DNA from 2 places in the Kitasatospora sp. NPDC008050 genome. Region 2 is predicted to be linked to the other one. Evidence: riboswitches for the same ligand, from Rfam matches in the RefSeq annotation. Region 2 holds a riboswitch; the other holds the start of a gene.

Region 1 (3,395 bases), on a different contig from region 2:
TCGCCTTCCGCACCTACTCGCAGCACGACCTGGAGGCCGCCTTCGCGCTCGGCCTGGACGGCTGACCGCACCGCTCAGCGCCGGGTGTCGGCGACGCAGCGCCCGCCCTCGTTGCGGTAGTTCCAGCGGGCGCCGTCGCTGACCAGCTCGCGCACGGCGGCCAGGAAGCGGTCGATGTGCTCCTCGGGCGTCCCGGCGCCGAAGCTGACCCGGATCGCGTTCAGGCTGCGCTCACCGGGCAGCGAGGGCTCGGGCGCCCCGCACTCGGAGACCGAACCAGGTCCGCCTGCCCCGCCCCCCAGCAGCGTGCGCACCAGCGGGTGCGCACAGAACAGTCCGTCGCGCACCCCGATGCCGTACTCGGCCGACAGCGCCGCCGAGAAGTGCGAGCTGTTCCAGCCCTGCACGACGAAGGAGAGCACGCCGACCCGCGCCGCCTGCGGGCCGAACAGGCTGAGCACCCTGACCTCGGGGATCTCCGCCAGGCCGGCCGTCAGCCGGCCGATCAGGTACTGCTCGCGGGCCTGCAGCGCCTCGAAGCCGGCCTCGGACAGCGCCCGGCAGGCCGCGGCGATGGCGTAGGCGCCGATCACGTTGGGAGAGCCGGCCTCGTGCCGGGCCGGACCCTGGTGCCACTCGACCGCCACCGAGCCGTCCACCTCACGGGCCACCGTACGGCTCGCGCCGCCGCCCGCCAGGTAGGGCTCGGCCGCGTCCAGCCAGTCGCTGCGCCCGGCCAGCACCCCCGCACCGAACGGGGCGTAGAGCTTGTGGCCGGAGAAGGCGACCCAGTCGACGTCCAGCTCGCGCACCGACACCCGGTGGTGCGGGGCCAGCTGTGCGGCGTCCAGCACCACCCGGGCGCCGTGCTGGTGCGCCACCCGGGTCAGCTCGGCCACCGGCCACAGCTCGCCGGTGACGTTGGAGGCGCCGGTGACGCAGAACAGGCGGTGCTCGCCGGCGGTGTCCGCGGCCAGCGCCTCGGCCAGCGCGGCGACGGCCTGCTCGGGCGAGTCCGGGGCGCGCAGGTAGCTGACCGTCAGGCCGGCCTGGCGCCAGGGCAGCAGCGAGGCGTGGTGCTCGGTCTCGAAGGCGAACACCCGGGTGCCGGCCGGCACCGCGCCCGCCAGCAGGTTGAGCGAGTCGGTGGTGGCCCGGGTGAAGACCACCTGGTCGTCCTCGCGCAGGTCCAGGAAGTCCGCGACGGTGCGCCGGCTCTGCTCGAACAGGTCGGTGGAGAGCTGCGAGAGGTACCCGGCGCCGCGGTGCACGCTGCCGTAGTAGGGGGCGTAGGCGGCCACCTCGTCCCAGACCCGCTGCAGCGCGGGCGAGCTGGCGGCGTAGTCGAGCGCGGCGTAGCCCACCTTCTCGCCGGAGACGAGCGGGACCTGGACGTCGGCGCCGAGCACGGCGAGGGGGGCGCAGAGGTCGAGAGAAGCCGGCATGAGGATGCACTCCTTCAGGGTCAGGACCCCGGGAGTGCGAATATGCCGGTGGTCCGCGCTTGCCACACGGACCTGTCGCCGTCTGGCCTGGTCTTCACCCAGGGCACCCCGCCACGGACGGAGGGTTGCCGGACAGCAAGCTGGGGCTTGTCGCGCTGTCACTCATGACCTGACGAAGACTTTAGATCAGCGCTCGAAGCGCGGTCAAACACCGTTCCGACATCTGGACACGCATGAGACCCGCAGGCCAGCGGCCTGCGGGTCTCAAAAAACCGACGATGGGTCAGTGCGCGGTGGCCTCCGCCCAGCGCTTGAGGGTGTGCTGCGCGGCACCCGAGTCGATGGCTGCGGTGGTACGCAGCATCGCCGCGGCCAGCTGCTCGACCAGCGGCGCCTCGGTCAGCTCCAGCGCGACCAGCGCGGCCGCCGCGTTGAGCACCACGGCATCGCGCACCGGCCCCTGCTCGCCGGCCAGCACCCGGCGCGCCACCGCCGCGTTGTACTCGGCGTCCGCCCCGCGCAGCGCCTCGATGCCGACCAGTTCGATGCCCAGCTCGCGCGGGTCGAGGACGGTCTCGGTGACCCGCCCCTCGCGCACCACCCAGACCCGCGAGGTGGCGCAGACGGTCAGCTCGTCGAGCCCGTCGTCACCGCGGAACACCAGTGCGGTCGAGCCGCGCTCGGCCAGCACCCCGGCGATCAGGCCGGCCAGCCGGGTGTCGAAACAGCCGACCGCGTGCGCGGTGACGTGGGCCGGGTTGGTCAGCGGTCCCAGGATGTTGAAGGCGGTGGCCACCCCGAGGTCACGGCGGGCCGGGGCGGCGTGCCGCATCGCCGGGTGGAAGGTGGCCGCGAAGCAGAAGGTGAGGCCGACCTCCTCGGCCACCTCGGCCACCCGCCGGGCGCTCAGGTCCAGCCGGATCCCGAGCCGCTCCAGCACGTCGGAGGAGCCGCTGGCCGACGAGGCCGCCCGGTTGCCGTGCTTGACCACCTTGGCGCCGGCCGCCGCCGCGACGATGGCCGACATGGTGGAGATGTTGACGGTCTTGGCCCGGTCGCCGCCGGTGCCGACGATGTCCACCGCGGGGCCGGGGATGCGCAGCGGCTCGGCGTGCGCGTACATCGCCTCGACCAGACCGGAGACCTCGGCCACCGTCTCGCCCTTGGCCCGCAGCGCCACCACGAACCCGGCCACCTGGGCGGGGCTGGCCTCGCCGCTCATGATCCGGTCCATCGCCCAGGCGGCGTCCGCCTGGCTCAGGTCCTGGCCGGTCAGCAGCGCGTTCAGCAGGTCCGGCCAGGTGCGGACCACCTGCGCGGGGTCCTGACCGCCGTTCGCAGGGTTCACATTCACCATGGCCGACTCCAGCTCGCATCCGGTGCTCGTTACAGGGATGCAGCCAGCCTATCGACCGGCGAAGGGCCGCCGCGGCACCCGCGACGGCCCTTCTCTCCCTCTGGGACACCGGCCGCCCGCTCGGGACGCCCGCTGTCCAGGGGGCGGACTCTCCTAGCGCGCGAGGCTGCGCGCGCCCAGCCGGGCGCGCAGCAGGGTGGCCACCGCCTCGGCCAGCGCCACCGGGTCGACCGGCTGCGAGATCGCCGCGTCCGCCCGGCTCCAGGCCGCCAGCCAGGTGTCCTGCGGGCGGCCGATCAGCACCAGCACCGGCGGGCAGCCGTAGATCTCGTCCTTCACCTGGCGGGCCAGGCCCAGTCCGCCGGCCGGCACCGCCTCGCCGTCGAAGAGGCAGAGGTCCACGCCGCCCTTCTCCAACGCGCGCAGCACGGCGGGGACCGTGGCGCACTCCAGGTACTCGACCTCCGGCAGATCGGCGGCCGGCCGCCGGCCGAGCGCCGAGGTGACCTGCGCGCGGGTGTTGCGGTCATCGCTGTAGACGAGAACGGTGAGCGTCTCGTCACTCGTGTGCGTCGCCATCGACCTGCTCCCAT
Region 2 (3,395 bases):
CACGTTCACGAAGCGGCGCAGCTTGCCCGCCTCGTCCAGGATCCGGGCGGCGATGCCCGGGTGGTTGCGCTCCAGGTCGGCGATGACCTCCTGCAGGGTGGCGCCCTCGGCGCTCACCTCGGCCGCGCCCTCGGTGTAGGTGCGCAGGATGGTCGGGATACGGACGTTCGCGCTCATCGGGTGTCTCCTCGCTTGCTGAACTGCCGGCTGAGCCACTGGCCCAGCTGCTGGGGGTGGGGTCAGGACGCCAGGCCGGCGGCGCGGAAGGAGTCCAGGGTCGGCCGGATGGTCGCGGTCAGGCCCGAGTCGGCCACCGCGTCCAGCGTCTTCAGGCCGTCCCCGGTGTTGATCGCCACCGTCTCCTTGGCCGGGTCCAGCACACCGTTCTCGACCAGCTTCTTGAGCACGCCGATGGTCACGCCGCCCGCGGTCTCGGCGAAGATCCCCTCGGTGCGGGCCAGCAGCCGGATCGCCGCCACCACCTCGGCGTCGGTGACGTCCTCGACCGCGCCGCCGGTGCGCCGGGCGATGTCCAGCACGTACGGGCCGTCGGCCGGGTTGCCGATCGCCAGCGACTTGGCGATGGTGTCCGGCTTGACCGGCCGGATCACGTCGCGGCCGTCCTTGAAGGCCGCGGAGACCGGCGAGCAGCCGGCCGCCTGGGCGCCGAAGATCCGGTACGGCCGGTCCTCGACCAGGCCGAGCTTGATCAGCTCCTGCAGCCCCTTGTCGATCTTGGTGAGCTGCGAGCCCGAGGCGATCGGGATCACGATCTGCTCCGGCAACCGCCAGCCGAGCTGCTCGCAGATCTCGAAGGCCAGCGTCTTGGAGCCCTCGCCGTAGTACGGGCGCAGGTTGACGTTGACGAAGCCCCAGCCCTCGCCGGCCGGGTCGCCGATCAGCTCGGAGCAGAACCGGTTCACATCGTCGTAGTTGCCCTCGATGCCGACCAGTTCGCCGCCGTAGACCCCGGCCATCACGACCTTGCCCTGCTCCAGGTCGTGCGGAATGAAGACGCAGGACTTGAAGCCGGCCCGGGCGGCCGCGGCACCCACCGCACCGGCCAGGTTGCCGGTGGAGGAGCAGGACAGGGTGGTGAAGTCGAAGGCGCGGGCGGCCTCGATCGCGCAGGCCACCACCCGGTCCTTGAAGGAGTGGGTCGGGTTGCCGGAGTCGTCCTTGACGTGCAACTGGGCGGTGAAACCGAGCTCGCGGCCCAGGTTGTCGGCCTTCACCAGCGGGGTCCAGCCGGGGTTCAGATTGGGCTTGCCGGCCACGTCCGCGGGTACCGGCAGCAGCGGGGCGTAGCGCCAGATCGAGGCGGGGCCGGCCTCGATCCGCTTGCGCAGCTCGTCGGCGTCGTAGCCCTCGTAGTCGTAGGCGATCTCCAGCGGGCCGAAACACTCCAGGCAGGCGAAGCTGGGGCCGAGCGGGAACCGGGTGCCGCACTCGCGACAGGACAGCGCGGCGGCGGGGCCGAGATCGACAGAGCCGACAGCTGTAGGGGTAGCGGTAGCCATGATGGCGAGGCCTCTCTCCTCATCTTCCCCATGGCGCGGGCGCGCCACAGGCCGGAATTGGCACCTGTCCCGCCGGGGCCCGCGAAGGCCGGACGAGAAGGTTGCCGGGACGTCGACGGGCCGTTCCCTCAGTCCCTCTGGATGAGCTCTATGAAGTTGTGGACACCAGGAATGCTGGTGGGTCCAGGCGATCGACCCCGGCGTGCGAAGGTCTGACCGCAGTACGAAGACTGTATCCGAAGGGCGGTCCGCGGAGGTCGACCGTCCGACCCGCGAGACGAGATTCACAAGGAGCGAGATTTGCCTGCCGAGCAGAGCCCCGCGCTACTCCCGGAGGCGGCCGACTGGCTGCGCCGACGCTCCTGGCGGGCGGGCGATCGGCCGCCCGCCGCGCTGCTCGCCGCCAAGCGGGCCGCCGGGGCGGCCGGCACCGTCAGCGTGGTGCTCCCGGCGCTGGACGAGGAGTCCACGGTGGGCGACATCGTCACGGTGATCCGCCGCGAGCTGATGGAACGGCTGCCGCTGGTGGACGAGCTGGTGGTGGTCGACTCCGGTTCGGCGGACCGCACCGCCGAGGTGGCCGCGAGCGCCGGTGCCCGGGTGGTGCACCGGGACGCGATCCTGCCCGGGCTGCCGGCCGTGCCGGGCAAGGGCGAGGTGCTCTGGCGCTCGCTGCTGGTGACCGACGGCGCGATCGTCTGCTTCATCGACGCCGACCTGCGCGAGTTCGACCCGGCGTTCGTCAGCGGCATCATCGGCCCGCTGCTCACCGACCCCGACCTGCAGCTGGTCAAGGCGATGTACGACCGCCCGCTGGAGACCGAGGGAGCGGTGGTGCCGGCCGGCGGCGGCCGGGTCACCGAGCTGGTCGCCCGCCCGCTGCTGGACTTGCACTGGCCGGCCCTGGCCGGCTTCGTACAGCCGCTGGGCGGCGAGTACGCGGCCCGCCGCTCGCTGCTGGAGCGGCTGCACTTCCCGACCGGCTACGGGGTGGAGCTGGGCCTGCTGGTGGACGCGCTGGAGCTGGTGGGACTGGACGCGCTGGCCCAGGTGGACGTGGGGGTGCGCCACCACCGCCACCAGGACAGCCAGGCCCTGGGCCGGATGGCCGCCACCATCTACCGCACCGCCCTCGAACGGCTGGACCGCACCCACCGCCTGAAGGCCGCCGAGGACCTGGCCCGCCCGGTGCTCACCCAGTTCACCCGGGACGCGGGCTCCCCCCAGCCCTCGGCCGGGGGCAGCCCCATCTTCACCCCCCACAGCTACCACGTCACCGCGCTGGAGCGGCCGCCGATGATCGGGCTGCCGCAGTACCGGAGGCGGCGCGTGTGACCAAGGTCCGGGTTTGCGTCCCCACGCCCCCGGCAAGGTTGAAGATATGTCCGATCACACGCCCGCACGCGTCCTGGTGGCATCCAACCGGGGGCCGGTCTCCTTCAGCAGCGGCCCGGACGGGACGCTGACGCTGCGGCGCGGCGGCGGCGGGCTGGTCTCGGGGCTCTCCGCGATCGAGGACCCGAACACGGTCTGGGTCTGCGCCGCGCTCGGCGAGGCGGACCGGACGGCGGCCCGGCGCTCGCCGCAGGGGCGCCTGGACCAGGGCGGCTTCGATGTCGGCGGACAGGCCGTCCGGATGCTGGACATCGCCCCCGAGGTCTTCGACCAGGCGTACAACGGGGTGGCCAACTCCACCCTCTGGTTCCTGCACCACCTGCTCTACAACACCCCCACCGCGCCGGTCTTCGACGCGGACGCCGCCGCCCGGTGGACGGCCTTCGAGGCCTACAACGCGGCCTTCGCCCAGGCGCTGGCCGCCGAGGCCGCGCCCGGCGCCGCCGTGCTGGTGCAGGACTACCACCTGACCCTGGTGCC

Evidence for each region. Region 2 has a riboswitch for S-adenosylmethionine ahead of thrC (threonine synthase). Riboswitches for the same ligand answer to the same signal wherever they lie in the genome.
Region 1: linked by a shared signal. The riboswitch ahead of ACFZB9_RS01625 (aminotransferase class V-fold PLP-dependent enzyme) and the one ahead of thrC (threonine synthase) in region 2 are both predicted to bind S-adenosylmethionine.

What each region holds. Positions count from the first base shown of each region.
Region 1 covers NZ_JBIBIJ010000001.1:388,321-391,715, forward strand. The annotation lists gene ACFZB9_RS01620 (Lrp/AsnC ligand binding domain-containing protein) at 1-65, shown strand, start outside; gene ACFZB9_RS01625 (aminotransferase class V-fold PLP-dependent enzyme) at 75-1,445, opposite strand; SAM riboswitch class IV at 1,496-1,615, opposite strand; gene trpD (anthranilate phosphoribosyltransferase) at 1,729-2,802, opposite strand; gene ACFZB9_RS01635 (hypothetical protein) at 2,956-3,381, opposite strand.
Region 2 covers NZ_JBIBIJ010000002.1:68,535-71,929, reverse strand. The annotation lists gene ACFZB9_RS03825 (ubiquitin-like small modifier protein 1) at 1-177, opposite strand, end outside; gene thrC (threonine synthase) at 240-1,520, opposite strand; SAM riboswitch class I at 1,537-1,668, opposite strand; gene ACFZB9_RS03815 (glucosyl-3-phosphoglycerate synthase) at 1,821-2,855, shown strand; gene ACFZB9_RS03810 (trehalose-6-phosphate synthase) at 2,902-3,395, shown strand, end outside.